3 regions of the Chitinolyticbacter meiyuanensis genome follow, and region 2 is predicted to be linked to each of the others. Evidence: riboswitches for the same ligand, from Rfam matches in the RefSeq annotation. Region 2 holds a riboswitch; each other region holds the start of a gene.
The links. Region 2 has a riboswitch for thiamine pyrophosphate ahead of thiM (hydroxyethylthiazole kinase). Riboswitches for the same ligand answer to the same signal wherever they lie in the genome.
Positions count from the first base shown of each region.

Region 1: another riboswitch for thiamine pyrophosphate. It lies ahead of thiC (phosphomethylpyrimidine synthase ThiC); the one in region 2 lies ahead of thiM (hydroxyethylthiazole kinase).
Region 3: another riboswitch for thiamine pyrophosphate. It lies ahead of FLM21_RS03280 (purine-cytosine permease family protein); the one in region 2 lies ahead of thiM (hydroxyethylthiazole kinase).

Region 1 covers NZ_CP041335.1:4,278,155-4,288,239, reverse strand. The annotation lists gene creB (two-component system response regulator CreB) at 1-22, opposite strand, end outside; gene FLM21_RS20515 (DMT family transporter) at 57-929, opposite strand; gene FLM21_RS20510 (adenosine deaminase) at 1,013-2,014, opposite strand; gene FLM21_RS20505 (Rho-binding antiterminator) at 2,091-2,354, opposite strand; gene thiC (phosphomethylpyrimidine synthase ThiC) at 2,766-4,625, opposite strand; TPP riboswitch at 4,736-4,847, opposite strand; gene FLM21_RS20495 (protein-L-isoaspartate O-methyltransferase family protein) at 4,939-5,592, shown strand; gene FLM21_RS20490 (GumC domain-containing protein) at 5,679-6,683, shown strand; gene FLM21_RS20485 (nucleotide sugar dehydrogenase) at 6,824-8,119, shown strand; gene FLM21_RS20480 (Gfo/Idh/MocA family protein) at 8,146-9,201, shown strand; gene FLM21_RS20475 (acyltransferase) at 9,278-9,856, shown strand; gene FLM21_RS20470 (DegT/DnrJ/EryC1/StrS family aminotransferase) at 9,870-10,085, shown strand, end outside.
Region 2 covers NZ_CP041335.1:1,215,252-1,225,336, reverse strand. The annotation lists gene FLM21_RS05965 (ParA family protein) at 3-779, opposite strand; gene FLM21_RS05960 (porin) at 1,000-2,046, shown strand; gene htpG (molecular chaperone HtpG) at 2,178-4,067, shown strand; gene FLM21_RS21495 (methyl-accepting chemotaxis protein) at 4,125-5,597, opposite strand; TPP riboswitch at 5,729-5,833, shown strand; gene thiM (hydroxyethylthiazole kinase) at 5,852-6,655, shown strand; gene thiE (thiamine phosphate synthase) at 6,652-7,287, shown strand; gene thiD (bifunctional hydroxymethylpyrimidine kinase/phosphomethylpyrimidine kinase) at 7,284-8,081, shown strand; gene FLM21_RS05930 (hypothetical protein) at 8,083-9,027, opposite strand; gene FLM21_RS05925 (BON domain-containing protein) at 9,120-9,461, opposite strand; gene FLM21_RS05920 (sigma 54-interacting transcriptional regulator) at 9,675-10,085, opposite strand, start outside.
Region 3 covers NZ_CP041335.1:689,757-699,841, forward strand. The annotation lists gene cysW (sulfate ABC transporter permease subunit CysW) at 1-222, opposite strand, end outside; gene cysT (sulfate ABC transporter permease subunit CysT) at 224-1,057, opposite strand; gene FLM21_RS03275 (sulfate ABC transporter substrate-binding protein) at 1,145-2,149, opposite strand; TPP riboswitch at 2,330-2,433, shown strand; gene FLM21_RS03280 (purine-cytosine permease family protein) at 2,482-3,744, shown strand; gene FLM21_RS03285 (TOBE domain-containing protein) at 3,836-4,051, opposite strand; gene FLM21_RS03290 (ATP-binding cassette domain-containing protein) at 4,074-4,883, opposite strand; gene ssuC (aliphatic sulfonate ABC transporter permease SsuC) at 4,889-5,662, opposite strand; gene ssuD (FMNH2-dependent alkanesulfonate monooxygenase) at 5,673-6,824, opposite strand; gene FLM21_RS03305 (sulfonate ABC transporter substrate-binding protein) at 7,054-7,977, opposite strand; gene FLM21_RS03310 (sulfonate ABC transporter substrate-binding protein) at 7,988-8,917, opposite strand; gene ssuE (NADPH-dependent FMN reductase) at 8,949-9,545, opposite strand; gene FLM21_RS20725 (hypothetical protein) at 9,608-9,745, opposite strand; gene FLM21_RS03320 (MarR family winged helix-turn-helix transcriptional regulator) at 9,776-10,085, shown strand, end outside.

The DNA.
Region 1 (10,085 bases), 1.3 Mb from region 2:
TCAGCAGGATGTGGGCAGTCATGGCCGGCATTCTAGGCCGCCGCGGCCCGCTACAGCTATTCCGGCGCCGGCAGTGGCGGCGCCAGCGAGATCACCAGCGCGGCAACCAGAATGGCCGCACCGCCCAGCCACTGCAGCCCGGTCAATGGCACCGCCAGCAGCCAGGCGGCGAGCAGCACGCTGACCACCGGCTCCAGCGTCGACAAGGTTGACGCTTCGGCGGCGGTCAGATGATCGAGCCCGGCCAGGAAGGCGAAGATGGCGATCACTGTGGAAACGATGGCGATGGCCAAGGTTGCACCCCAGCCGCTACCGGTGGCCGGCCAGTGTGGTGTGGCAAAGGCGGTTGAACCCCACAGCACCACAGCGGCGGCCAGCATCACCACGGTGGCGGAAGGCAGTGCACCGGCCTGCGGCGTGAGCCGGCTGCCGGCGAGGATGTAGCACGAATAGATCAGCGCCGCGGCGACGCCGAAGGCGATGCCGATGGCCTTGCCGGAGAGCGCCGTACCGATGGTCAGTACCAGTCCGAGCGAGGCCAGCGCCAGCGCCGCCCACACGCGGCGGCGTAGCCGCTCGCGCAGCAACCAGGCAGACAGCACGGTGACGATGGCCGGATAGAGATAGAGCAGCAATGCGGCGAGCGCGGCATTGGCGTACTGCAGCGCGGTGAAGTAGCTGAACGCTTGCCCGGCGTAACCGATACCGCCCATCGCGGCAAGCCCGGCCAGCAGGCGGCCCCTTGGCCAGCGCGCACCGCGCCAGACCATGATGGCGACCATCACCAGGGCAGCCACGCTGAAGCGGATGAGCAGCAGGCCCTGGGTATCGACGCCGGCCGCGTAGGCCCAGGTGCCGAAGATGGGCATCAGGCCGAAGGCGACGGCGGAGAGCAGGATCAGCAGGATGCCGGTGGTGCGTTGGGACATGGCAAGGCAGGGTCGGGGCGATACGCGAGTGTCGCCGATCCGCCGTGCGCTGTGTGCCTGCGGCTAACCCTGATGTACGGCGGCTACATCGCCTCGATCTCGGCGATCCAGCGCGCCTGTTCCACCTCGGGCAGCCAGCTGCCGGTAAAGCCGTTCACGGCCAGCTGCTTGAGCTCGGCCCGTGTCAGCTGCAGCGCCGCGGCACAGGCACGCCAGTTTTCACCGACATAGCCGCCGAAGTAGGCCGGGTCGTCCGAGTTCACCGTGGCGACGAGGCCCGCTTCGAGCAGCGCGCGCAGGTTGTGATCCGACAATCGTTGGAACACCTTGAGCCGGATGTTGGATAGGGGGCAGACGGTGAGCGGAATCCGTCGACGTTTCAGTTCGTCGACGAGGGCAGGATCTTCCAGCGCCCGCACACCATGGTCGATTCGGCAGACATCGAGCAGGTCGAGCGCCTGCCATACGTAGTCAGGTGGCCCTTCTTCCCCGGCGTGGGCTACCCGCGGCAGGCCCAGCGCCTTGCAGCGGGCGAACAATCGGGCGAATTTCTCCGGTGGGTGGCCGACTTCGCTGGAATCGAGGCCCACGCCATCGATCAGGTCGAGATAGGGCTCGGCCTCGCGCAGCGTGGCAAAGCCTTCCTCCTCCGACAGATGACGCAGGAAGCAGAGGATCAGCTTGGAGCTGATGGCGAACTGCTCGTGTGCGTCGGTCAGTGCGCGGCGGATGCCGGCGAGCACGGTGGCATAGGGCACGCCGCGTGCGGTATGCGTTTGCGGATCGAAGAAGAGCTCGGTATGCACGACGCGGTCGGCGCGGCAGCGCAACAGGTAGGCTGCGGTGAGATCGTAGAAATCCTGCTCGGTCAGCAGCACGCCGGCGCCGGCGTAATAGAGATCGAGGAAGGATTGCAGGTTGGCAAAATCGTAGGCGGCGCGCACTGCCTCGACCGAATCGTATGGCAGGCGCACGCCGTTGCGCTGCGCCAGCGCGAACATCAACTCCGGTTCCAGCGTGCCTTCGATATGCAGGTGCAGCTCGGTCTTGGGCAGGCGGGCGAGCCAGTCGGCGGTGACATCCATGGAAGGCTCCGGCAAGGGGATGGCTGGAGCTTAGCGCGTGCCTGGGTGATGCGCGTCGGCGCTTTCCGCAACCTGCTCAGTGGCCGCGGTAGACAACGCGGCCGAAACGCGCACCCTGATGCTGCGGCGTGATGGCGACCAGTTTGTCCAAACGCACATCGAGCACGCCGTCGCGGGTGGAGAGGCGCAGGAATTCGCTGCCGCGGGCGCCGAACACATCGATGGCCACGCCTTCGCAATCGGGCGCGCCGTGACGCTCCACCAGCAAGGGGTAGCGATAGGTGCAGGCGATTTCCAGGTAGTCGTGCAGCTCGCACGAGATGGGGCTGTAGTCTTGCATCGCGGTCCTGTCCTTGCGCTCGTCCACACAGGCGTCAGAACTCGCAGCATAGACAGCGATTGCTGCAAGTTCTTGAACGTCCGTCGATTTCCGCCAGCCACCCGCCCGAGGACCGCCGACTTGGGTCAGGCTTCGGCATGGCCCAAAAGTTCGGCTTTTGCCAGCCACTTGTCGCGCTGGACCGGGTCCGATCCGATCACCGGTCCAAAACAGCGACATGGCGGGGGCTGACGGATTCCTGTACCCAGCGCCTGCATCTGCTGGAGTACCGGAGCAGCCTTGCTCCAACGGCGGTGCTGAGCGGTATGTCGCGGGCAGGGCGGTCAGGCTGGCCCTTCGCAGTTGAATCGAGCATGTTCTTGAAATGCCATCGGCGCGGCAAACGCTAGCCCGCCGCATCGACGGCGGCGATCAGGCCTTGTGATAGACCTGGGCGCCCTGCTTCACGAACTCGATCGATTTCACTTCCATGCCCTTCCGCAGCGCTTCGGCCTCGGCGATGCCCTGCTTCTCGGCAAAATCTCGCACGTCCTGGGTGATCTTCATCGAACAGAAGTGCGGGCCGCACATCGAGCAGAAGTGCGCCACCTTGGCACCCTGCTGTGGCAGCGTCTCGTCATGGAATTCACGGGCACGGTCCGGGTCGAGGCCCAGGTTGAACTGGTCTTCCCAGCGGAACTCGAAGCGCGCCTTCGAGAGCGCGTTGTCGCGGATCTGCGCGCCGGGGTGGCCCTTGGCCAGATCGGCCGCGTGGGCGGCGAGCTTGTAGGTGATGATGCCTTCCTTGACGTCATCCTTGTTTGGCAGCCCCAGGTGCTCCTTGGGGGTGACGTAACAAAGCATGGCGGTGCCATACCAGCCGATCTGCGCCGCGCCGATGGCCGAGGTGATGTGGTCGTAGCCGGGGGCGATGTCGGTGGTCAGTGGGCCGAGGGTGTAGAACGGCGCTTCGTCGCACCATTCCAGCTGCAGGTCCATGTTCTCCTTGATCAGCTGCATCGGCACATGGCCGGGGCCTTCGATCATGGTCTGCACGTCGTGTTGCCATGCGATCTGCGTCAGCTCGCCCAGTGTTTTCAGTTCGCCCAACTGCGCGTCGTCGTTCGCATCCCACACCGAGCCGGGGCGCAGGCCATCGCCGAGCGAGAAGCTGACGTCGTAAGCCTTCATGATGTCGCAGATTTCCTCGAAATGCGTGTAGAGGAAGTTCTCCTGATGGTGCGCGAGGCACCACTTGGCCATGATGGAGCCGCCGCGCGAGACGATGCCGGTCATCCGGTTGGCGGTGAGCGGCACGTATCGGAGCAGCACGCCGGCGTGGATGGTGAAGTAATCCACGCCTTGCTCGGCCTGCTCGATCAGCGTGTCGCGGAACAGCGCCCAGGTCAGGTCCTCGGCCTTGCCATCGACCTTCTCCAGCGCCTGGTAGATCGGCACGGTGCCGATCGGCACGGGCGAATTGCGCAGGATCCACTCGCGGGTTTCGTGGATGTTCTTACCGGTGGACAGATCCATGATGGTGTCGGCACCCCAGCGGATTCCCCAAGTCATCTTGTCCACTTCCTCGTTGATCGACGAGGTGACGGCGCTGTTGCCGATATTGCCGTTGATCTTCACCAGGAAATTGCGGCCGATGATCATCGGCTCCAGTTCCGGGTGGTTGATGTTGGCGGGAATGATGGCGCGGCCACGTGCCACTTCCTCGCGCACGAACTCGGGCGTGATCACCGGCGGGATTGCAGCACCGAACGACTGGCCCAGATGCTGGCGCAGCATCATCGTTGCCATCTTCTCGCCCTTGGCTCCCAGCGCGCGCAGCGACTCCATGTACGCTTCGCGTTGCAGGTTCTCGCGGATGGCGATGTATTCCATTTCCGGGGTGATGATGCCGCAGCGCGCGTAGTGCATCTGCGTGACATTGGCGCCGGGCTTGCCGCGGCGCGGCTTGCGCGTGAGCTCGAAGCGCAGCGGGTCGAGGCTGGCGTCCGCCTCGCGCAGGCGGCCATAGTCGCTGGTCAGGCCGGTCAGCAGATCCGTATCACCCCGTTCATCGATCCAGGCTGCGCGGATCGGCGCGAGGCCACGGCGCACATCAATGTGCGCCTGCGGATCGGTGTAGGGGCCGGAACAGTCGTAGACATAGATCGGTGGATTTTGCTCGCCGCCGAAGCTCGTTGGCGTATCGGTCTGGGTGATTTCGCGCATCGGCACGCGGATGTCGGGGCGTGAGCCTTCGACATAGACCTTGCGTGAATTGGGCAAGGGCTGGATCGCAGCTTGGTCGACATGGGCGTCGCTGGCGCGAAATTCGGTGGGCTTGTTCAAGGATAGGCCTCCTGCAAAGTGAGAAGGCGCAGGAGAGGCACACGCCGGCCACGAGCGTGCCGACGGATTCGCTTCCCTACGCCGGTATGAGCCGGATCAGGTGCTGAGGGACTCTCTCATCCGCTGACATACCGAGGAAGGTAAGTAGCGGAACCCCTAGCGAAAACAGAGCTGTCACCGTATAGAAGCTGTGGGATAATGACAAGTTATTTAATTTAACTGTGCCTTTATCGGCTTGTTTTTATTGGGGTTATGTCAGATGGATTGGGAACGCGCGCGCTACTTTCTCGTTGAACAGCAAATCCGCCCGTGGGACGTGCTCGACCAGCAGGTGCTGCAGCGTTTCCTCGATGTGAAGCGCGAGGATTTCGTCCCCGACGACAAGAAAAACCTCGCCTTTGTCGATACCGAACTGCCGCTCGGCAACGGCGCCTGTATGCTCGCCCCCAAGGTTGAAGGCCGCCTGCTGCAGGAAGTGGGCCTCAAGCCGGCTGACCGCGTACTGGTGGTCGGCGCCGGCACCGGCTACCTGATGGCGCTGGCGGCAGGCCTCGCTGCCGAAGTGCACGGCGTGGAGATTGACCCGGCCCTCAAGGCCGCCGCTGAGCAAAACCTGCTGCGCGCCGGCATCAAGAACGCCCATGTCGAACTTGCCGATGGCAGCCATGGCTTCGCCGCCAAGGCGCCGTACGACGTCATTATTGTCACCGCCTCGCTCGATGCCGTGCCGCAGGTACTGAAAGACCAACTTGCCGTTGGTGGCCGCCTGATTGCTGTGGTCGGCAATCTACCGATCATGAGTGCTGTGCTCGAAACGCGCGTGGAAGAGGGCGCGTGGCGCAGCGAGAAGCGGTTTGAGTACAACCTGCCGAGGTTGAATCACCAAAATGATTCTGCTGGCTTCTGGTTTTAATGCAGCTTCTTGATTTAAAAAAATGAAGCGCCCCATTTGGGGCGCTCTTGATTCTAATTGCGAATTGCCTACTTGGCACTGGTTATATGTCTTCTGATAATTTGCAGGGAAAAGCCCAAGAGACGGATATCACGTTGCGGGATATTTTCATACTAATGAATCGATATAGGCATGCGCTAATTGCCTTGCCAATCGTAGCTGGTATTGTGGCTGCTTGCGTGATGTTTACGCTTCCAGATCGCTATACGGCGATACTGAAAATTGCGCCATCGAAGAATGCGCCGGTATACAACTGGGCTCTAAACAACGAGGTATTGGTTGAGCAGGTCGCAAAAAAAATGAACTTGTCGAAGCACTACGGAACTGCTAGCCGTAATGCGACACTGCGAGCCACAAAAAGCCATATTGATGTTGTTCTTAATGCCAAGGATGGCTATCTTGATGTTTCTGCAACTGATGTTAGTCCTGCCTTTGCTGCGCGGCTCGCAAATGTTTTTGGAAAGACGTTGTCGGATAATGTATATACGTTAAGATTATTGGAGATATCGAAGGAACGTTATAATCTCGAACTTAGACGCGAGCTCGCTGCAAAAAACAAAGTAAATGCCGAGAAGTCACTTGAATCCCCTCAACTTGCAGCAGTCATCAAGACCATTTCCGCATCCGAGCAATATGGAATTATTAGTTTGGCTGGAATTCAGGCTGAGGCTACCTTGCAGTCCGGAATCTCCGATCTGGCACAAAACCAGGTCGTAAAAATACAAGATCAGCTATCTAACCTGCAGCGACTTGTAGTCGAGGGTATGAAACAAAAATCCGTAGGGTCTGCTGGGCCTTGGATTGCCACCGTAACGGCCATGCAGGAAAGCGCGTATTGGAGTGCGTTGATTGATCGCCTTGATCGTCGGATTGAATTGGTAAAAGCGCAAGAGCGAGACGAGCTGAAAATCAGTTGGGCTGAAATACCTGACGAAAAATCCGGACCAAAGAGGGTAAAAAATATTCTGTTCGGCATGGTTTGTGGATTATTGCTCGCAATGCTCTATATGCTCGTCTGCGAAATGGTTCAGTATGCACGGAAGAAAGAGTAACAACGAGGGCGTATGAGCATGTGGGTTGTGTATCGTTGAGTGATTTGTTTTTTGCGTTAAGACTGATTTCGTGCTCCTATTAAATCAGCTGCTAAAAATGCTGCGAAATCCCTATTGGATTTTTGATTGACGGTGAGTTTATGAGTATTTTAGACAAAAAAATAGCCGTGGTGGGCCTGGGGTATGTAGGGCTGCCTCTCGCAGTTGAATTCGGTAAAATAAGACCTGTTGTAGGTTTTGATATAAATGAAGCAAGAGTTGCTGAGCTGGCGGCTGGCACGGATAGCACGCTGGAAGTGACGGAGAGCGATTTAAAATACGCAACGCAATTAGAATACAGTAGTAATGTTGCCGACCTCAACGATTGCAGGATTTTCATTGTTACAGTTCCTACCCCAATCGATGGCGTGAACCGCCCGGATTTGACGCCGTTGATCAAGGCTAGCGAGATGGTTGGTCGAGTCCTGAAAGAGGGCTCCTTAGTGATTTACGAATCTACGGTGTATCCTGGCTGCACTGAAGAGGTTTGTGTTCCCATCCTTGAGAAATTGTCTGGGTTGAAATTCAACCAGGATTTCTTTTGCGGGTACAGTCCCGAGCGTGTGAATCCCGGCGATAAGATCAATTCTTTGACCAAAATTAGGAAAATCACCAGTGGCTCCACGCCAGAGATCGCGCAACTGGTCGACCGCTTGTATCAGTCGATTATTACGGCCGGTACGTTTCCCGCCAGTAGCCTCAAAGTGGCAGAAGCAGCAAAGGTAATCGAAAACACCCAGCGAGATCTCAATATCGCTCTTGTGAACGAATTATCTGTAATTTTTTCTCGTTTGGATATTGATACAATAGAGGTTTTGGAGGCCGCAGGGAGTAAATGGAATTTCCTTCCTTTCCGGCCTGGCATGGTCGGCGGGCATTGCATTGGGGTAGATCCTTATTATTTAACTCATAAGGCAGAGGAAGTTGGTTACCACCCGCAAGTAATACTGGCAGGTCGACGGATAAATGACAATATGGCGCGTTACGTAGCGCGCAAGGTCATTCAGCTGATGCTGAAAAATGGCGTGGATGTTGCTCGTAGTACCGTTGGGGTACTGGGGATTACCTTCAAGGAAAATTGCCCCGATATCAGAAATAGCAAGGTTGTCGATTTGATAATTGAGTTGCAAAAATGGGGTGTTAAGGTTGTTGTTGCAGACCCTTGGGCCAACGCATCCGAAGTGTTGCATGAATATGGTATCCAATTAGGTGCTATTGATGAGTTGAATAAGGTTGACTCGCTGGTCGTGGCAGTAGGCCACAATGAATATCGCGAGTTAACGCCAGATGCGCTATTCCAGTGGTGTAACGGTCAGGAGCCCGTGCTCGCGGATGTGAAGGCTCTATATGATCGACATAAGGCTGCTAAAGCGGGTTTTACAGTTTTCCGTTTGTAATTTCTAATTCTTTTTAGAGAAGCCAGATGCTCTATTGCCAGCCTATTTTAGAAAGAAAGATCAGAACTGCGATTGTCGGTTGCGGGCGAATTTCAAAAAACCATTTTGACTCGATTGGGCAGCATTCATCTAATTTGCAGTTGATTGCAGTGTGTGATGTGAATGCGGAAGTACTTGCAGAGCATACAAAAAAATATAATGTGCCTGGATATCGAGATATTAAGGCATTGTTCGAGCATGAGCAGATTGACCTTGTGGTTCTTTGCACGCCTAGTGGGCTCCACCCTGAGCAGGCCATCTTGGCCGCCAGTTACAAGATTCACGTGATGACGGAAAAGCCAATGGCGACGCGTTGGCACGATGGCGTAAGTATGGTCAGAGCCTGCGACCAGGCGGGTGTGCGCCTATTTGTGGTGAAGCAGAACCGTCACAATTCCACTTTGCAGTTACTGAAACGAGCTGTTGAAGAAAGGCGATTCGGCAAGATTCATCTTGTTCATTTGAATGTTTTCTGGTCACGCCCTCAAGCATATTACGATCAAGCTGAATGGAGAGGAACGTGGGAGTTCGATGGTGGAGCTTTCATGAATCAAGCGAGCCACTATGTTGATTTGTTGGACTGGCTAATCGGTCCTGTAGAAAAAGTCCAAGCATTGATGAGTACGACGCGGAATATCGAAGTTGAAGATACCGGCGTGCTCAATGTCAAATGGCGTAGCGGTGCCTTGGGATCCATGAGTGTGACAATGCTGACCTACCCGAGAAACATGGAAGGGAGCATTACGATACTCGGGGAAAAAGGCACCGTCCGAGTTGGCGGCGTAGCGGTCAATGATATTCAGCAGTGGGAATTCGAAGAGTCGAGAGACTACGACTCTGAAATAAATGAGGCAAACTACGCAACTACCTCGGTGTATGGTTTTGGACACCCGCTCTACTACAAGAACGTTGTTGAAGTACTTCGTGGAGAAGCGGAACCTGAAACAGATGGCCGCGAGGGGCTCAAGTCATTAGAGCTATTGATTGCTGCCTATATCTCTGCGCGAGACGGTAAGACGGTTTCACTGCCATTGGAATACTAAACCTGCACTTAGTCGACGTTCACGACTGTTTATTCAAGAGTGTTCAATTATGTCTGGAGGTTCTGTGGCGGATACTATGATTCACCCAACCGCGATAGTGGATGCAGGGGCCAGCGTTGGTGATGGAGTGCGTATTTGGCATTGGACTCATATCTGCGCCCAGGCCAAGATAGGGGATGGCTGCTCCTTTGGACAGAACGTATTCGTTGGTAACGATGTCGTTATTGGTTCTAACTGCAAAGTGCAAAACAACGTAAGTATTTATGACGCGGTGACACTGGAAAACGACGTTTTTTGCGGTCCCAGCATGGTATTTACCAATGTTTATAACCCGAGAAGCGCCGTAAATAGAAGGGGCGAGTATCGTCGTACCTTGGTTCGGCAGGGGGCCACGCTTGGTGCAAATAGCACCGTGGTATGTGGAATTACCATTGGCGCTTATGCCTTTATCGGCGCTGGCGCGGTAGTTAACTCGGATGTGCCGGAATACGCTCTCATGGTCGGCGTGCCGGCACGACAAATTGGGTGGATGGGACGTTTTGGTGAGCGAATTCCGCTGCCTCTGGAGGGCGATGGTGACTATACATGCCCACATACTGGCGACGTATATGCGCTTCGCAGCGGATTAATGGGGTGGATGCCCTCGGCGATGTAAGGATTTTAATTTAATGGATTTTATAGATCTTAAGTCGCAATATCATGCGCTCAAGCAGCAAATCGACGACAGAATTCATCGGGTGCTGAACCACGGCCAATACATTATGGGTCCGGAAGTGCAGGAGCTGGAAGTGGCTCTCGCAACTCTTACGGGCGCTAAGCATTGCGTAACGGTTGCAAGTGGAACCGAGGCATTATTGATTGCATTGATGGCGCTTGATGTCAAG
Region 2 (10,085 bases):
ACTCAAACCGCTTGCGGCAACGCGGCGTAAAGCGCCGCGAATTCCTGCGCGAGCTTGTGGCGGGCATCAAGCCAGGCCAGCGGGGTGGCCCGCTCGTGCGATTCACGCACCTTGACCGAGCTCGACAGGTAAACCGGCAACACCGGCAGCTGCTGCGCCACCAGTTCGTCGACCAGCTGGCGCGGCAGGCTGGCGCGTGGCTGGAACTGGTTGACGACGATGCCTTCGACCGTGAGCGCGGCATTGTGATCGGCCCTGATTTCGTCAACCCGGGCCAGCAGGCCCAGCAAGGCTTCGCGCGAGAACGCATCGCAGTCGAATGGAATCAGGCAGCTGTCTGCAGCGATCAGCGCGGAGAGCGTAAAGAAGTTGAGCGCGGGCGGCGTATCGATCCAGACCTCGTCGAACGCATCGGCAAGCTCGGCCAGCGACTCCTTGAGCTTGTAGATCTTGTAGCGCGCCTCGAGCTTGGCCTGCTGCTCGGCAATGGCCGGGTGCGAGGCGATCAGGCTCAGCCCCTCGAACGGCGTGGCGTGCACGAACGCCGCAGTCGGCTTGGCATAGAGACTGAAGTTGAGTACCTGATCGAAGAAGGCATCGAGCGCCGGGCTGATCGTCTTTGCCGCATCACCGAGCAGGTAGTGACTGGCATTGCCCTGCGGATCGAGGTCAACCACCAGCACGCGCTGGCCCGCAGCCGCCGCAGCTGCCGCGAGGTTGACCACGATGGTCGATTTGCCGACCCCGCCCTTCTGGTTGAACACCACCCGCTTGCGCATCCGCCTCTCCAATGCTGCATCGCAATATCTCGCAGCACTATAGCAGCTTTCCGCGCTGCCATCCCATACGCATGAACGGCGACGATCGACGAAGTTCCCGGAAAAAGTCACGATATCGCTCGGTAACTTGTCCACTCCGAGGGGAAGGCAGCCTCCGTACACTGCGCAGCAATGGCCGGCAGATGCCTGTCCATCCCAGCTCTACAAAGGAGACCAGACCATGAAGAAGCTCAAGCTCACCCCAATCGCCGTCGCCCTGCTGCTCGGCGCCGGCCTCGCCCATGCCGATGTCTATATCGATGGTTCGTTCGACGGTGGCGTGAACGTCAACGACATGGGCGACCAGACCGAGTCCCATGTGAACTACAACGCCACCATCGGCATTGGTGGCAGCGACCAGCTCGATGCCGGCGGCAAGGTGAAATGGCGCCTCGAACAAGGCATCAGCAATGAAAACCTGCTGAGCGACGGCGGCGACAATGCCGACGGCGCGGCCAGTTTCGGTGGTCGTGAAGCGTGGATCGGTTACGAAAGCGAAGCCGGCACGGTACGCCTGGGCAAGATGAAGTCGCCGCTGTTCGAAGCGCTCGACAACCGCTACGGTGACACCGGCGCCAAGTTCCTGCTTTCCGAATACGGCCTGGGCCAGAACTACCGTCCGGGCAGCGCCATCCGTTACGACAGCCCGAACTTCAGCGGCTTCAGCTTCTCCGGCCTGTATGACCTCGACAGCGGCACCAGCGATCACTACGGCTACGATCTGGCCGCACGCTACGCCCAAGGCGGTTTCTTCGTCGACGGCGCCTACCAGAATCGCAAGAACGCCGATGGCAGCGACGACATCACCGTCGGCAACGTCAACGAGTTCGACAGTGAAAACTGGTACGTCGCCACCGGCTATCAATTCCAGAACGGCTTCGGTGTAAACGGCGGCTACAAGGCGATGGAATACACGCCCACCGGTGCGAGCAAGGTCGACCAGGACCTGTGGTTTGCCCAGGGCAGCTATACCGCCGGCAAGCACGGCGCTTACCTGACCTACGCCCAGCTCGGCGACAAGGCCGACGTGAGCGATTCCGGCGCCCAATCGATGGCCGCACGCTACAACTACAGCCTGTCCAAGCAATCGACCGCCTACGTGGAAGGCCGCTATGTCTGGAACGAAGACAACGCCAGCTACGGCCCGACCAACAATGTGTTCGAGTATGTGGGCGCACCGGGCGAGAACACTGGCCGCCTGATGGCCGGCCTCAAGACCCGCTTCTGAGCAAGCTGATCTGCAACAAAAACGGCGCCTACGGGCGCCGTTTTTGCGTGGGGCGACTTGAAAACCCTGCCGCCAACCCCACTATTCGAGCTCGATCTTCCCCTGCCCCACGTTTTGGAGGTTGTTGAGCAATGAGCAAGGAAACCCTGGGCTTCCAGACCGAGGTGAAGCAGCTGCTCCACCTGATGATCCACGCGCTGTATTCCAACAAGGAAATCTTCCTGCGCGAACTGGTTTCGAACGCGTCGGACGCCTGCGACAAGCTGCGCTTCGAGGCGATCAACAACGGCACGCTGTACGAAGGCGACGGTGAACTGAAGATCCTGCTGTCGTTCGACAAGGACGCGCGCACCATCACCATCGTCGACAACGGCATCGGCATGCGTCGCGACGAGGTGATCGCCAATATCGGCACCATCGCCCGCTCCGGCACCAAGGAATTCTTCAGCCAGCTCACCGGTGATTCTGCCAAGGATTCGCACCTGATCGGCCAGTTCGGTGTCGGCTTCTACTCGGCCTTCATCATTGCCGACAAGGTCACGCTGACCACTCGCCGCGCTGGCGAAACCGACGCCGTGCGCTGGGAATCCACCGGCGACGGCGAATTCACCATTGAAAGCGTCGAGAAGGCCAGCCGCGGCACCGAGATCGTGCTGCACCTGAAGGAAGGCGAGGACGAGTTCCTCAACGACTGGCGACTGCGCTCCATCATCACCAAGTATTCGGACCACATCAGCCTGCCCATCCTGATGAAGAAGCGGCCCGAGTACGACGACGAAGGCAAGGAAATTGCCAGCGACGAACTCGAAGCGGTGAATCAGGCCAATGCGCTGTGGACCCGCAACAAGGGCGACATCAGTGACGAGCAGTACAAGGAATTCTACAAGCACGTCGCCCACGATTTCGACGAGCCGCTGGCGTGGAGCCACGCCCGCATCGAAGGCCGCCAGGAATACACCGAGCTGCTCTACATCCCCAAGCGCGCGCCGTTCGATCTGTACGACCGTGATCGCCGCCACGGCGTGAAGCTCTACGTGAAGCGCGTGTTCATCCTGGAAGACCACGACAAGCTGATGCCGCAGTACCTGCGCTTCGTGCGCGGCGTGATCGATTCCAACGACCTGCCGCTCAACGTCTCGCGCGAGATCCTGCAGCAATCGAAGGATGTGGACACCATCAAGTCCGGCTGCGTGAAGAAGGTGCTGGGCCTCTTGGAAGACCTCGGCGAAAACCGCAAGGACGACTACGCCGTATTCTGGAAGGAATTCGGCAAGGTGCTGAAGGAAGGCGTCGGCGAGGATGCCGCCAACAAGGAACGCATCGCTGGCCTGCTGCGCTTCGCCTCCACCCACAACGAGGACGACGCGCAGGACGTGAGCCTGGCCGACTACATCGGCCGGATGAAGGAAGGCCAGGACAAGATCTACTACATCACCGCCGAGACCCACGCCGCCGCGCGCAACAGTCCGCACCTGGAAGTGTTCAAGAAGAAGGGCATCGAGGTGCTGCTGCTGTCCGACCGCGTGGACGAGTGGACGATCTCGGGCCTGACCGAGTTCAAGGAGAAGAAGCTGCAGTCGGTCGCCAAGGGCGAGCTCGACCTGTCGGCCTTCGACGACGAGGCGGAGAAGCGGCAGCAGGAAGCAGCCGCCGAGGAACTGAAGGACGTGGTCGAATCGATCAAGACCGCGCTCGGCGACAAGGTGAAGGACGTGCGCGTCACCAGCCGCCTCACCGACAGTCCCGCCTGCCTCGTGGTCGAGAACTTCGACATGAGTGGCAACCTGGAACGACTGCTCAAATCGGTCGGCCAGGACGTGCAAGGCACCAAGCCCATCCTGGAGATCAACCCGGATCACCTGCTGGTGAAGAAGCTCAAGGCAGAGACTGGCGGCGTGCGTTTTGGCGACTGGACGCAGATCCTGTTCGACCAGGCGCTGCTCGCCGAAGGTGCCCAGCTGGATGACCCGGCCGGCTTCGTCAAGCGGCTCAACGGCCTGATGCTGGACATGGCGGCCTGACCACGTCGCAGGTAAAGCAGAAAGCCGCCCTCGGGCGGCTTTCTGCTGTCTACTCACTCAATGTTGGCGAGTCACCCGATCGAGCTGCTGCATCGATCCATCCAGCGTCGCCACCGCCTGGGCAATCTGGTCGCTGGCATCGCGGGCGGCGGCCAGATCCTGCCGCAGCCGCTCGATGTCATTCGCCAAGCCGGCGCAATGCCGGGCCTGTTCCGCCTCGTTGTGCGCCACCTCGCCGGTACGCGCCGTCAGCGTGCTGGCTGCGGTGATGATGGCAGCTAGCCTGGCATCGGCTTCGGCCACGCTCTCCTTGCTCTGCTGCAGCCACCCCGCACCACTACGCATCGCCTCGACCGCATCGCGCGTGCCGGCAACGATGCTGCCGATCTTGCCCTCGATCTCGCGGGTAGCACCGCCGGTACGCTCGGCCAGCTTGCGCACCTCGTCCGCCACCACCGCGAAGCCGCGGCCGGCCTCGCCGGCACGCGCCGCCTCGATCGCGGCATTGAGCGCCAACAGGTTGGTCTGCCCGGCAATATCGCGGATCACCTGCACGATGTGGCCGATCTCGTCGTTACGCTGGCCCAGTGCCTCGATGCGCTCGGCCGAATGCGCGACCACCCGCGTCGCGTCGTCGAGGTGATCGCGCGTGCCACGCATGGCTGCGCCCCCATCATCGGCCAGCCGCCCGGCCTCGCCCGCCGTTGCCGCGGCCTCGCCGGTAAGGCTGGCGTTGCCCCGGCTCATGCCTGCCACACCTTGCACCACGTCAGCCATGCGCTCGACCTGCGAGGCCTGGTGGTGGATGGTGGCGTTCACCGCACGGGCACTACCGGCAATCTGTGCCGACTGCGCCGATGCCGTGCCGACCGCCGCGGTGATCTGCGCCAGCAGCGCCTGCATCGCCACACGATGTTGTTCGGCCTCACCGCGCGCCCGCTCGGTCCGCGCGAGGCTCGCCTGCTTGCCACTTTCGAACATCCAGCCCAGCGCGAACATCACCAGCGTCAACCCGATCAGCGAGCGGGTGACAAGGCCGACATGGTGCTCCGGCCCGAGCGGGCTGCGTGGCAGCACCCAGCCCTGCGCATGGGCCATGGCAAACAGCACGATGGCGACGAGGCTCAGCACGCTCCAGCACACGCCGTCGCGCTTGCCGCCGATGAAGGTGGCCGCCACCGGCAGCAGCAAAAACCACGGCGCCGACGACGACTCGATGCCGCCGTTGACGAGGCACATCCACACCACCATGCCGTAGAAGCTGGCGATCAGGCATTCGCGCGCCAGCGCCAGCACGCCGGTCAGCCGCAACAGCAGCGCCGACAGCAGCATGGCGCCACCCGCCGCCAGGATGCCCCAGCCCATCGCAGCGTGGCCCAGCTTGAAGTAGTTGACCGAGAACACCGGCACCAGCAATGCCGCCAGCAGCGCCGCGCCCACCACGTTGCGGGCACGGCTGTACGCCAGCGCCTCGGCCCGCACGCCATCGGGAATGAACCATTCGATCAGACCGCGCCAGATATCGCCCATATTGCCGCCCCCGTTTCGCCGAGTTTAGTCCGGCATGACGGCGGGCTGAATCAGGGTTGCACACGATGCAGGCGTTTTGATGCGAGTTTGATCCAACCGCTTGTCCGCTTCCGCGTGCGGGCGGACAATCGCAGCCTGACTCGGGGTGCCCCGCCATTCATCCAGGCGCGGGCTGAGATACACCCGCATCACCTGATCCGGATCATGCCGGCGTAGGGAAGTCCAGAGGGCTTGCCTGTGCCAAGGAGCCCTTCATGACCACGCCGCAAACACTGCCGCTCGCCATCGTCGCCGACGAACTGGAGCGGCTGCGTACCGAACACCCGCTCACCCATGTGCTTACCAACGAGGTGGTGCAGGAAATCACCGCCAACGTGCTGCTGGCCGTTGGCGCCGCGCCCGCGATGATCGTCGCACGCGAGGAGGCGGCCGCCTTCGCCGCGCTGTCCGGCGCCGTGCTGGTCAACGTCGGCACGCTCTACCCCGAACGGCTCGCCGCGATGCGCGATGCAGTGACTGCCGCCAACGCCGCCGGCGTGCCCTGGACGCTGGACCCGGTCGCCGTCGGCGTGCTCGACTACCGCACCGACGCCTGCCGTGAGCTGATCACGCTGCGGCCCACGGCCATCCGCGGCAATGCCTCCGAAATCCTGGCGCTGGCGGGCTTTGGCGCCTCGGGCCGCGGCGTGGACAGCACCACCGGCTCACAGACTGCGCTGGCCGCCGCCGAGCAACTGGCGCGCGATACCGGCGCCATCGTCGCCGTCACCGGCGAAACCGACTACATCACCGATGGCGAGCAGAGCTGGGCCACGCCATGGGGCCACCCCATCATGACGCGTGTGGTCGGCACCGGCTGCGCGCTTTCCGCGCTCGTCGCCGCCTTCACCGCGCACGCACCCGAGCGGCTGAACGCGGTGGCCGCCGCCTGCGCGGTGGCCGGTATCTGCGGCGAACGTGCCGAATCGGCGTGCGACGGCCCGGGTTCGTTCAAGATGGCCTTCCTCGATGCGCTCTATCAGATCAGCCCCAAACAGCTGCGGGAGTGGCAACCATGAGGCTGGACCTGTCGCTGTACCTGGTGCTCGATCCGGACCTGTGTGGTGGGCCGGAGGGCATGATCCACACCGCCCGCATTGCCGCCGAGTGCGGCGCCACCGTGGTGCAACTGCGCGCGCCCAAGTGGAAGAAGCGGCTGTGGCTGGAAACCGCCACCGTGCTCAAGGCCGTGCTCGACCCGCTGGGCGTGCCGCTGATCATCAACGATCACGTCGATGTCGCGCTGGCCGTCGATGCCGCCGGCGTCCATGTCGGCCAGGCCGATTTGCCCATCGCCGCGGTACGGCGCCTCGTCGGGCCGAACAAGATCGTCGGGCTGTCGGCATCCAATGCCGCCCAGCTCGCCGACGCACCGACCGCACTGGCCGATTATCTCGGCGTCGGCCCGGTCTACCCCACCGGCACCAAGCTCGACGCCTCGCCGGTGATTGGGCTGCCGCATTTCGCCGAGCTGATGGCAGCCAGACCGCTGCCGGTGGTTGCCATTGGTGGCATCAAGCAAGGCGGCGCGGCACCCATCATTGCGGCTGGTGCCGACGGCGTGGCTGTCGTTTCAGCCATCTGCGGCCAAGCCGACATCGCCGCAGCCACCACCACGCTGCTGCAGGAAATCGAAGGAGCCCGCGCATGATCGCCCACGCCCTCACCATTGCCGGTTCGGATTCGGGCGGCGGCGCCGGCATCCAGGCGGACCTGAAGACCTTTTCCGCGCTCCGCGCCTACGGCATGAGCGTGCTGACCGCGCTGACCGCGCAGAACACCCAGGGCGTGACTGCCGTGCACCCGGTGCCACCGGATTTCGTCGCAGCGCAGCTCGATGCGGTGTTTGCCGACATCCGCGTCGATGCGGTCAAGCTCGGCATGCTGGCCAATGCAGAGATCGTGCACGCCGTGGCCGACGGCCTCGTCCGCCATCGCCCGACCCACGTGGTGCTGGATACCGTGATGATCGCCAAGGGCGGCCATCCGCTGCTGGCACCGGAAGCCGTCTCTGCGATCCGCGAGCGGCTGTTGCCGCTGGCCTCGCTGATCACGCCCAACCTGCCCGAAGCCGCCGCCCTGCTCGGCTGCGACATCGCCAGCAATGAGGCCGAGATGCGCGAACAGGGCCATGCCTTGCTGGCCGCTGGCGCACAGGCAGTGCTGATGAAAGGGGGGCACCTGGGCGGCGAGGAAAGCCCCGACTGGCTGGTGACGCCAGCCGGCGAAACACGCTACGCCAAGGTGCGGGTCGCCACCCGCCACACCCACGGCACCGGCTGCACGCTATCGGCTGCGCTTGCCGCACTGCGGCCGCGCCACGCCGATTGGCCCGCCACGGTGGCCGCAGCGCGCGACTACCTGCAGGCAGCGCTCGGTGCGGCGGACCGGCTCGACGTCGGCCACGGCATCGGCCCGGTCCACCACTTTCACGCCTGGTGGTGATTCAGGCCGGCACTGCCCGCCGCTGACGCGCTGGCGCGAAATCGAGCTCGGCCGCCAAGGCGGTACCAAACCCCGCGTCCAGCGCCATCGCCTGTTCGAGCACGGCCAGCACCACCTCGCGCTCGGCGACGCGGCGCAAGCCGGCGGCCATGTTGCGTAACAAGCGTTGCTGACCCGGCGCATCCATCCCGGCCAGCACCTGCCGGCCCGGCAATGCCGCTGCCGGCGACAGCGCAACGATGCCCGGCACGGTGCTCGCGGCATCGAGCAAGGCGGGCGGGCCGGCATGCGCGGGCAGGTCGTCGAGCTCGATCACGCCCAGATCCTGCCATTGCGCCTGCGGCTCAGGCTGGGCCGCACCGGCCGCAGCCTGCAAACGCCAGCGCGGCGTGTGTCCAAGCGCGATCCGCCGGCCAAAGTGCCACGCCTGCATGCCGGCGGCCTCGGTCCAATGCGCAGTCTGGCAGGCGGCAAGCCGCAACCAGACCGGATGACTGCGGCCCGCCGCGTCGACGAGGCCATACGGCCGTGCCGCGTACACGGTGAGCTGGCTGTAGCAACCCGGCAGGCCCGGCGCTGCCAGCAGCGGCAGCAGGCTGGGGAGCACATCCGGTTGTCGCGCAGCCAGCGCCCAGCTGCTGCCAGCCAGGTGGCCCGACCAGCCAGCCGGCCAGCGCACGGGCGCCGGCAGATCCAGCCCGTCGAGTTGCCAGGGGCCATCCTCGGTATGGAAATGCAGCACGAACATGAACGGGGTACGCCCGATCACCGGCGATCCACCCACTTCGCCGAACTGCAGGTGGACCGCGGTCTGCCAGCCGCGGCCCTGGAACAGCCGGGCAACGCACGGCGGCTTCGGCGTGGCACTGACAATGAAGCGCCCCCAGGCCGCATGGCGGGGGGCAACGGGAGGGTGCTCGAACTGATGGGGATCGTGGCGGCGCATGCTCGCTCCGGGCATCAGCAAGGCGGCCCGTGGCCGCCTTGCTCAGACGAGGATGGATCAGACCCGCGCGCGGCAGGCCCGGTCCACTACGGTCAGCCGGCCTTGACGGTCAGCGCGCTCTTCACGTCCTTCACGCCTTCGACGCCAGCAGCGATTTCGATGGCGCGCACACCGGCATCGGGCGTATCGACGTTACCGGACAGCAGCACCACGCCGTTTTCGGTCGTAACCTTCACGTCCAGCGCCGACACCTGCTTGTCGGAAGCCAGCGCAGCCTTCACCTTGGTGGTGATGGTCGCGTCGTCGATATAGGCCGCGACCGATTCGGTCGAGGTCTTGGTATCGGCGGTGTCGGCCGCGATCACCGGCGCAATGGTGACCGACGAAAAAGCCAGGGCAGCAAGACCGCGGGCGAGCAGTTGGTTGATCTTCATGGTGTTCTCCTTTGTGTATTTGGCAGCAAGTCCAGGCTTGCCCCAAGTTACTTGCAAGCAGCGTGCCAGCAAGGAGAAACCCAATGAAAAACAGGCGGTTGCGCGAAATGCGCCGCAGTTGCAGGCTCAACCGCGCCATCGACGGGGCCGAATTTGTCGCCAACTAGCGACAGCGTCGGCGTAAGGCTGCATAACCAACTGATTTTTTGTAAATTATTCCTGTCGCCCGTCGGCAACATCGTCGGCGCGGAACAGTTCTGGCGTCAGCCCATGCTTTTGCAGCAGCCGGTAGAACTCGGTGCGGTTGCGCTCGGCAAGACGCGCAGCGTCGGCCACATTGCCATTGGTGAGCTTGAGCAGCCTCACCAGATAGTCGCGCTCGAAGCGGGTCTTGGCTTCGGCAAGGCTCAGCACCTCGATGGTGGGCACCCGCAACGCACGCTGCACCAGCGTCAGCGGCACCAGCGGCGCGGTCGACAATGCGCACACCTGCTCGACCACGTTGTAGAGCTGGCGCACGTTACCCGGCCAAGGTGCGGTCGACAGCGCCTCCAGCGCATCCGGCGCAAAGCCGTTGACCTGGCGACCGTACTTCTCGCTCACGGTGGCGAGGAAATGGTTGGC
Region 3 (10,085 bases), 530 kb from region 2:
GACCAGCAACGTGAGCTTGATCGCGGACAGGGCATCGGGCTCGACGAGGGCCGCCAGGTAGAGATTCCAGCCCTGGCGCAGTGCTTCGACGAACACCGACACCAGCGGGATCACCAGGAACAGGCCGACGAACAGCAGTGCGAGGCCGGTCAGGAGATAGCGCACCGGTCGTGACTCGGTGGTCACGATGGAGCGCGGGGTATTGTTGATGGCACCAGCCATGTTATTTCCTCCTGCCCAGGCGCTTGGCCGACCACCACTGCAGGCCGTTGATGATGAACAGCAGCGCGAACGACACCACCAGCATCACCACGGCGATGGCGGTGGCGCCCAGGTAGTCGTACTGCTCCAGTTTGGAGATGATCATCAGCGGCGTGATCTCGGATACGAAGGGCATGTTGCCGGCGATGAAGATCACCGAGCCGTATTCGCCGACGGCACGGGCGAAGGCCAGCGCGAAGCCGGTGAGCAGCGCCGGCAGCAGCATCGGCAGGATCACCTTCCAGAAGATCTGCCAGCGGGTGGCACCGAGGCTGGCCGCGGCTTCCTCCAGCTCGTGCTCCAGATCTTCCAGCACCGGCTGCACCGTGCGTACCACGAAGGGCAGCGTGACGAAGGTCAGCGCCACCACGATACCCAGCGGCGTGAACGCCACCTTGATGCCGAGCGGATCGAGGTATTGGCCGAGCCAGCCATTGGGGGCATACAGCGTGGCGAGCGCGATGCCGGCCACGGCGGTGGGCAACGCGAACGGCAGGTCGACCAGCGCATCGATCAGCCGCTTGCCGGGGAAGGGATAGCGCACCAGCACCCAGGCCAGCAGCAGGCCGGCGAACAGGTTGAGCGTGGCGGCAATCGCGGAGGCGCCGAAGGTCACCTTGTAGGTGGCGACCACCCGTGGATCGGCCACCGCTGCCCAGAACGCCGTCCAGGTCAAATCCGAGGACTTGACCACCAGCGCCGTCAAGGGCAACAGCACGATGATGGAGAGATAGAGCAGCGTGTAGCCCAGTGACAGGCCAAAGCCCGGCAGCACGCTGTGTTGTTTGAAAGCCATGGGGACTCCAGGCGGAAAAGCTTGTCGTTATGAATGCGGTGTGAAGCAGGGCGGCGCGAGTGGGGGCTCGCGCCTTGCCCGGTAGGCTTACTTGCCGGCGACCTTGGCCGCGATCTGGTCGTAGATGCCGCCGTCGTCGAAGTGAGTCTTCTGGGCCTTGGCCCAACCACCGAAGTCGGCGACGGTGAAGAGCTTCACGGCTGGGAACTGCTTGGCGAACTTGGCGGCAACGCCTGCATCACGCGGGCGCAGGTAGTTCTGCGCGGCCACGGTCTGGCCTTCCGGGCTCCACAGGTACTTCAGGTATTCCTCAGCCGCCTTGCGGGTACCCTTCTTGTCGACCACCTTGTCGACCACGGCCACCGGCAGGTCGGCATCGATCGAGATCGACGGGTAGACCACCTCGAAGCCGCCACGGCCGAATTCGCGGGCGATCATCTCGGCCTCGTTCTCGAAGGTGATCAGCACATCGCCGATCTGGCGCTGCATGAAGGTGGTGGTGGCGGCACGGCCACCCGAATCGAGCACCGGCACGTTCTTGAACAGTGCGGTCACGAAATCGCGCGCCTTGGCATCGTTGCCGCCCGGCAGCTTGGCGGCATAGCCCCAGGCCGCGAGGTAGGTGTAGCGACCGTTGCCGCTGGTCTTGGGGTTGGGCACGATGATCTGTACACCCGGCTTCACCAGGTCGTTCCAGTCGCGGATAGCCTTGGGGTTGCCCTTGCGCACGATCAGCACCTGCAGGCTGGAGAACGGCGAGGCCTCGTTCGGCAGCTTCTTCTCCCAGCCCGCGTTCACCTGCTTGCCCTTGTCGACGATGGCGTCGATATCGAGGCTCTGGTTCATCGTCACCACGTCCGCTTCCAGCCCGTCGATCACCGAGCGCGCCTGCTTGGACGAGCCACCGTGCGATTGCTGGATGGTGACCTTGTCCTTGAACTTGGCTTCGTAATATTTGGCGAAGACCGGGTTGTAGTCCTTGTAGAAGTCGCGCATCACGTCGTAAGAAACGTTGAGCAACGTCACGTCGGCGAGGGCCGGTTGGGCGACGAGCGCAAGGGCGACGAGCAGGGCGGAGGCACGCTTGATCATGATGGGTTCCGGAAAGTAGGACCTGCCGATTATCGCCGCGCTTGATATCTCGCCAAAGACTATAAAATTCGATGTGTATGGCGCAGCGGAATAAGGCTGGCCGTCGCTACAGACTGACTTTGACGGTCAGCAAATTCAGGCGCGCTGCGGCTTGACCGGCCTTGCCATGCATGCCAAGGTTCATCCCGCTCGGGGGGCCGCAGTCGCGGCTGAGAGGCGCAGGGCGCCGACCCGTTGAACCTGATCTGGGTCGTGCCAGCGTAGGGAAGCCCGTGTGCGTCGTTGAACACCTCTTCCTGGCCGATCCGTTTTGCATCCTGCTTGGATAGGCCATGTCCCAACCCGTCAATTCCGCGCTCAGCGCGATTCCTGCCGCCGAGCGCCGCTTCGGCTTCCTAGATCATCTCACGTTGTGGGGCAGCCTCGGCGTCGGCCTCTTGGTGATCCAGCTCGGCACCTTCCTCGTGCCGGCGCTGTCGTTTGCCGAGGCGCTGTCCGCCATCGCGCTGGGCTCGCTGGTGGGGGTGGCGCTGCTGGCGTGGGTGGGCCGGCTGGGCGCGCAATCGGGCCTGGCGAGCGCCGGGCTGATCCATGGCGCGCTCGGCAGCAAGCTGGCGGCGCTGCCGGTGTCGGCCAATGTGTTGCAGCTGATGGGCTGGGCGGTATTCGAGATCGTGGTGCTGCGCGATGGCATCGGCGCCATCGCCAAACAGCAATGGGGCGTGACGGCGCCGCTGGCGACCACGGTGTTCGTCGGCGCCATCCTGTTTGCGCTGCTTTCCCTCTCCATGGTTGGCGTGGTGCGCAAGCTGGTGCGCCACATCGGCCTGCCCTTGATGGTGCTGGCGCTGGGCTGGCTCACCTGGCAGTTCCTCGGTGAAGCATCGCGTACCGGCTGGGACGTGCTGTTCGCGCGCGCCGGCACCGGTGTCATGGGCTTTGGCGCGGCGGTCGATCTGGCGATTGCGATGCCAATCAGCTGGCTGCCGCTGGTGGCCGACTACAGCCGCTACGGCAAGAGCAGTCGCGGCGCGGCCGGCGGCATTGCTGTCGGTTATCTGCTGGCCAACACCTGGTGCCTGTCGCTCGGCGTGCTGATCGCCATGCTGCATCCGGGCGGCGAGATGATGGCGACCATCCTGCTCGCCAGCGGCGGCGCCATCGCGCTGGCGCTGGTGCTGTGCGACGAAATCGACAATGCCTATGGCGACCTGTATTCGGGCTCCGTGTCCACGCACAGCCTTGCGCCATGGCTTCCCCTGCGCCGGCTGGGCCCGGTGCTGGCGGTACTGGCCACGGCGCTCGCCTGCTTCGTGCCGATCCACGACTACGAAGGGTTCCTGCTGATGATCGGTTCGGTGTTCGTGCCACTGTTCGGCGTGGTGATCGCGCACCACGGCCTGCATGCCAAGCAGCCGGATGGCCGCGCCGTGGCATGGCCGGCACTGATTGCCTGGCTGGCCGGCATTGCGGTGTACCAGCTGGTGAGCCGCGCCGCCGGCGACATCGGCGCCTCGTTGCCGTCACTGGCCACGGCGTTCTGCCTGCAGCTGGCCTTGTCCGGCGTGGCAGCACGCCGGCTGCAACCGGCGTAGCGACCGGTTCTCACCCGCCCGCCGAGTGATCGGTGCAGCGGCTAACAAAGAACCCGGATGTGTCCGGGTTCTTTGTTTGGTGGCGAGCAAACTATAGCGTGGCGATCGAGACTTCGGTCGATTTGACGAAGGCGATCACCTCGCTGCCCGGCTTCAGATCGAGCTCCTTGACCGAGCGCGTGGTGATCACCGAGGTGACGATGCCGGCGGGCGTGGCCACATCGACTTCGGAGACCACCGGGCCTTCGATGATTTCCTGGATGGTGCCGCGGAACTGGTTGCGTACGTTGATCGACTTGATGCTCATGGTGTTGCTCCTGGTGGTGAGGTCAGAGCGCCCAGCGCAGAGCGCCGGGGGCGATGGCAGGTTCGACGGGTGCGGCGGCAGGCTGGCCTTCGGGTTGCTGCAGCACGCGGTTGAGGATGCTTTCTTCCAATGTGGCAAAGGTGGCGGCGCCACGGGTGCGCGGGCGCGACAGCGCCACGGGGGTATCGAGACCGATGCGACCCTGCTCGATCAGGATCACCCGGTCGGCGAGGGCAACGGCCTCCTGCACGTCGTGCGTCACCAGCAGCACGGTGAAGCGGTGGTGCTGCCAGATGCGTTCGATCAGCTGCTGCATCTCGATGCGGGTCAGGGCATCGAGCGCGCCCAGCGGCTCGTCGAGCAGCAATAGCTGTGGCTGGTGGATCAGCGCGCGCGCCAGCGCCACGCGTTGCCGCTGGCCGCCGGAAAGCTGGCTCGGCCACTTGTCGGCGTGCTCGGCGAGGCCGACTTCGGCCAGCGCGTCGCGTGCCTTGGCCTGCCAGTTGCCGGTAAGGCCAAGGCCGACGTTGGCCAGCACCGTCTTCCACGGTAGCAGCCGTGCATCCTGGAACATCAGCCGGGTATCGATGCCGGAGCGGGCCAGCGGTGCGCCATCGGCGTGGATGACGCCGCCACTGGCGGTGTCGAGCTGGGCGATCAGCCGCAGCAGCGTCGATTTGCCGCAGCCGGAGCGGCCGACGATGGCGACGAACTCACCGGCAGCGATGTCGAGATCGAGGTCGTGCAGCACGGTCTGCGTGCCGAAGCGGCGCGCGAGCCCACGGATGGCGAGCGCGACGCCAAGGCCGGGTTGAAGCGTGGTCTGGGTCATGGCGTTCATCCTTGGTAGGCCGGGTGCCAGCGCAGCCAGACGCGTTCCAGCTGGCGGGCCAGCACATCGCTGGCCTTGCCGAGCAGCGCGTACAGCAGGATGGCGAGCACCACGATGTCGGTCTGCAGGAATTCGCGTGCATTCATCGCGAGGTAGCCGATGCCGGAACTCGCCGAAATGGTCTCGGCCACGATCAGCAGGATCCAGGCAAAGCCGATGGCGAAGCGCACGCCGACGAGGATGCTGGGCAGCGCACCCGGCAGGATCACGTCGCGGAACAGTGGCCAGCCTTTCACGCCATAGCTCCTGGCCATTTCGACGAGGCCAGTGTCCACTGATTTGATGCCGTGATAGGTGTTGATGTAGACCGGGAACAGCGTGCCGAAGGCGACCAGGAACAGCTTGGCGCCCTCGTCGATGCCGAACCACAGGATCACCAGCGGGATCAGCGCCAGCGGCGGGATGTTGCGGATCATCTGCACGCTGGTATCGAGCAGTAGCTCGCCACGGCGCGACAGGCCGGTGATCAGCCCCAGCAGCAGCCCAAGGCCCCCGCCGATGGCAAAGCCGATGGTGGCGCGCCAGAAGCTGATCTTGAGATGGGTCCACAGCTCGCCCGATTGTGCGAGCGTCACGCCGGCCTTCAGCACGTCGAACGGCGGCGGCAGGATGCGGCTGCCGATCAGGCCGGCCACGGCCGCCCACTGCCAGCCGGCGATCAGCAGCACGGGCACCGCCCAAGGCGCCAGTCGCTTGTAGAGGGTGTTGGCAATGCTCATCACACTGCCCTCAAGCAACCGGCGCGGGTTGGCGCGCAGCCGGCACGATATCGTTGGCGATCACCTCGCCGAACGGGCCGGTCAGGTTCTGCTTCTGCGGCGGCGGCACATGATCGAGCGGCAGCAGCGGGAACAGCAGCTCGGCCACGCGATACGATTCCTCCAGGTGCGGGTAGCCCGAGAGAATGAAGGTCTCGATGCCGAGCGCGTGGTATTCCTTTACCAGCGCCGCCACTTCCTCGGCGCTGCCGACCAGGGCCGTGCCCGCGCCACCGCGCACCAAGCCGACGCCAGCCCACAGGTTGGGGTGGATTTCGAGTTGGTCACGGCGGCCGCCGTGCAGCTCGGCCATGCGGCGCTGGCCTTCCGAATCGAAGCGTGCGAAGGCCTTCTGCGCGGCGGCGATGGTGTCGTCGGTTACGTACTGGATCAGCGCGTCGGCCGCCTTCCACGCTTCCTCGCTGGTTTCGCGCACGATGATGTGCAGGCGGATGCCGAACTTCACCGTGCGGCCCTGCGCCGCGGCGAGTTCGCGCACTTCGCGGATCTTCTCGGCGACAGCGGCCGGTGGCTCGCCCCAGGTGAGGTAGACGTCGACCTGCTCGGCAGCCAGCGCCTTGGCAGGCTCGGACGAACCGCCAAACCACAGTGGCGGATATGGCTGCTGCACCGGCGGGAACAGCGTCTTGGCGTTCTTCACCGTGAGGTGCTTGCCTTCGAAATCGACAGCCTCACCGGAGAGCACGCCGCGCCAGATGCGCAGGAACTCGTCGGTCACTTCATAGCGCTCGGCGTGGGTGAGGAAGCTGCCGTCGCCGTGCTGCTCGTCCGGGTCGCCGCCGGTCACCACGTTGATTAGCAGGCGGCCGTTCGAGATGCGATCGAGCGTGGCGGCCTGGCGGGCCGAGACCGTGGGCGAAATGATGCCGGGGCGGATCGCCACCAGGAACTTCAGCCGTTCGGTCAACGGCGCGAGCGAGGCGGCCACTACCCAGGAATCCTCGCAAGAGCGGCCGGTGGGAATCAGCACGCCCTCGAAACCAAGGCGGTCGGCTGCCTGGGCGATCTGCGCGAGATAGCGGTGATCGACGGTGCGGGCACCATGCTGGGTACCGAGGTAGCGGCCGTCGCCGTGGGTGGGGAGGAACCAGAACAGTTTCATGATCGTTATCCTTGTTCGCCATACACAAAACCGAAGCTGGCGGCGTTGTACTCGCTTGCCGTACGACTTGTACTGTCTACGACCGAAGGAAGTCCGGTTTATCGCAATACAGGACGCTTCGTACGCCTTGCCAGCACCGCTGCGCTGGGTTTTGCGTGTGGCTATTGATGTGGTTCGCTTTGAGGTGATCCGCTTGCTAGCGATAAGTCGCCGGGGGAAGCGGAGCGGATCACGGTTGCCAGACGATGTCCTTCACGGCGACCGGCTTCGGGATGAGCTTGAGCTCGGCGAAGCGGTCGGCGATGCGTTGTTGTTCGGCCACCACCTGCGGCGTGAGCCAGGTGACCTTGAAGCTGGGGCGGCGCTCGATCACCCGTTCGAAGGTGGGCACATCAAGGCCGACGGAGCGGGACAGCACCTGCGCCGCCTCGGCCGGCTGCTTTTCCAGGAAGTCGTCGTTGTCGGTCAGCGCGTCGAACACGATCTGCAGCAACTTGGTTTCCTTGCTCGCGAACGGTCGCGCGGCGAGATAGAACGACTGGTTGGCCGACAGGCCTTCGCCCGTGGTCAGCACGCGTGGCTTCACCGTTTTCTCGGCGGCGGCGTAGAACGGATCCCAGATCGCCCAGGCGTCAATCGAGCCGCGCTCGAACGCGGCGCGCGCCTCGGCCGGGGTCAGGTAGGCGGGCTGGATGTCTTCCCACTTGAGACCGGCCTTGTCGAGCGCACGCACCAAGAGGTAATGCGCGCTCGATCCCTTTTGCAGTGCCACACGCTTGCCCTTGAGCTCGGCGAGCTTCTTGATCGGCGAATCGCTCGGCACCAGGATGGCCGAGGCCTGTGGCTTGGGCGGCTCGAAGCCGACGTAGACCAGTGGCGAGCCGGCGGACTGGGCGAAGATCGGCGGGGTATCGCCGGTCATGCCCACGTCGACCGAACCGGCGGCCAGCGCCTCCAGCAATTGCGGGCCGGCGGCGAACTCGTGCCACTTCACCGTGTGGCCGCCCTCGGCCAGTCGCTTTTCCAGGATGCCCCGGCTTTTCAGCACGATCAGGTTGAGCGAGCTTTTCTGGTAGCCGATGCGTACTTCGGTGGCATGGGCACTGGCAGCGACGAGCGCGACGGCCAGCAAGGGAGCGAGGAGGCGCTTCATGGCGTGATCCTTATTTCTGCGAGACCAGCGCGTCCTTCACCTTGATCGGCTTCGGGATCAGCTTGAGCTCATGGAACACGTCGGCGATCTTCTGCTGGGCGTCGGCCACCTTGGCGGTTACCGGCACCACGCCGTAGCTGTAGCGGGCAACGGCCAGCTGCACGATGTCGGTCGGCAGGCCCAACAGCGGCGCGATTTCCTTCACCACTTCGGCCTGGTTCTTTGCGGCCCACTCGTCGGTCTTGTCGAGCTCGTCGAGCACGGCGGCCAGCACCTTGGGGTTCTTCTCGGCAAAGGGGCGGGCGGCGAGGAAGAACTGGTGGTTGGCAACGAGGCCCTTGCCATCGCGCAGCGTGCGGGCACCCAGCTGCTTCTCGGCGGCGGCGAGGAACGGGTCCCAGATCACCCAGGCGTCGACCGAACCGCGCTCGAACGCGGCGCGTGCGTCAGCCGGCGGCAGGTAGACGGGGGTGATGTCGGTCCACTTGAGGCCGGCTTCCTCCAGCGCCTTCACCAAGAGGTAATGCACGTTGGAGCCCTTGTTCAGCACCACCTTCTTGCCCTTGAGCTCCTTCACCGACTTGATCGGCGAATCCTTGGGGATGACGATGGCTTCGGAGATCGGTGCCGGCGGCTCGTTGCCGACATAGACCAGGTTGGCGCCGGCGGCTTGGGCGAAGATGGGCGGCGCTTCGCCGGTGGTGCCGAAATCGATGGCGCCCACGTTGAGGCCTTCCAGCAATTGCGGGCCGGCGGGGAATTCCACCCAGCGTACGGTGAAGCCCAGCGGCTTCAGGCGGGTTTCCAGCGTGCCGCGTGCCTTGAGCACGGTCAGCGTGCCGTATTTCTGGAAGCCGACGCGCAGTTCTTCTGCGGCGGCGCCGGTGGCAACGCTGATCGCGGCGGCAAGCAGCAGGGGTTTGATCAGTCGGGACAACATGGGCAGGGCTCCTCGGTCTTGGTATGGCGGGTCAGATGCTGATGCGCGCCGCGGCCACCTGCCGCGACAGCGCTTCCGGATGCAGCTCGACGCTGCCCGGGTTCGGTAGATGGGCGATCAGGCGGCCGATGGCGTGGTGCAGCCGGGTGTCGATGTCCTCGCCCACCTGGTAGCTGCCGTCTTCCTGCGGCGTGAAATCGCGGTCGGTGGCGTAGACGCCGCCGACGATGTGGCGGGCTTTCAAGGCGGAGAGCACCGGTTGCAGCGCGTAGTCGACTGCCAGCAGGTGGCCGGGGCTGCCGCCGGTGGCCAGCGCCAGTGCCGCTTTCTGTTCCAGCGCGCGCTCGGGCAGGAGGTCGAGCACGGCCTTGACCGCACCGCCGTAGGCCGCCTTGTAGACCGGCGTGGCGACGACGAGGCCGTCGGCCGCGGCCAGCGTTTCATTGAAGCGGCGCACCGCTGGGCTGTCCCAGCGCGCATAGATCAGGTCGTCGCTGGGGAAGTCGGTCAGCGCGAACGACTGCGTTTCTACGCCGTAGCTGGCGAGCAGGGCACTGGCGCGATGCAGCAGCGTGCTGGAGCGGGAGCGCTGGCTGGGGCTGCCGGCAAGCAGGACGACACGAGTCATGGACATACACTCCGGCGCGCACGGCGCAATGAAATCACCGGAGCCAATATAAAGACCCGTCTTTATTGCTGAAAATACTTTGTAATTTGATTGATATAACAACTTGCCGCTATTGAAACCCGCAGTGCTGATTTTTGCGCAACTCCTTGGGCGATGTCGGCAGTTGCTTGACGACCATGTCCGGCCAGAGGCGCTTGCATTTAATAATCATGTTTATAATAATCTCGGCTATGAAAACACCGGATTTCTCCCGCCGCTTCGGCTTTATCGTCAACGACGTGGCACGGCTCTATGGCCGGCGCTTCGATCAGCTTGCCCGTGCGCAGCTCGGCGTATCGCGGGCGCAATGCCGGGTGATGGGGGCGCTGCATCTGGAGCCGGGGCTGTCGCAGGCGCAGCTGGCACAGCGGCTCGACCTGACTGCAATGGCGGTGGCGCGCATCACCGACCGGATGGAAGCGGCCGGCTGGCTGCGGCGTGAACCCAGTGCGGCGGATCGGCGGGTGAACCTGCTCTACCTCAACCCGCCGGCCGAAGCGG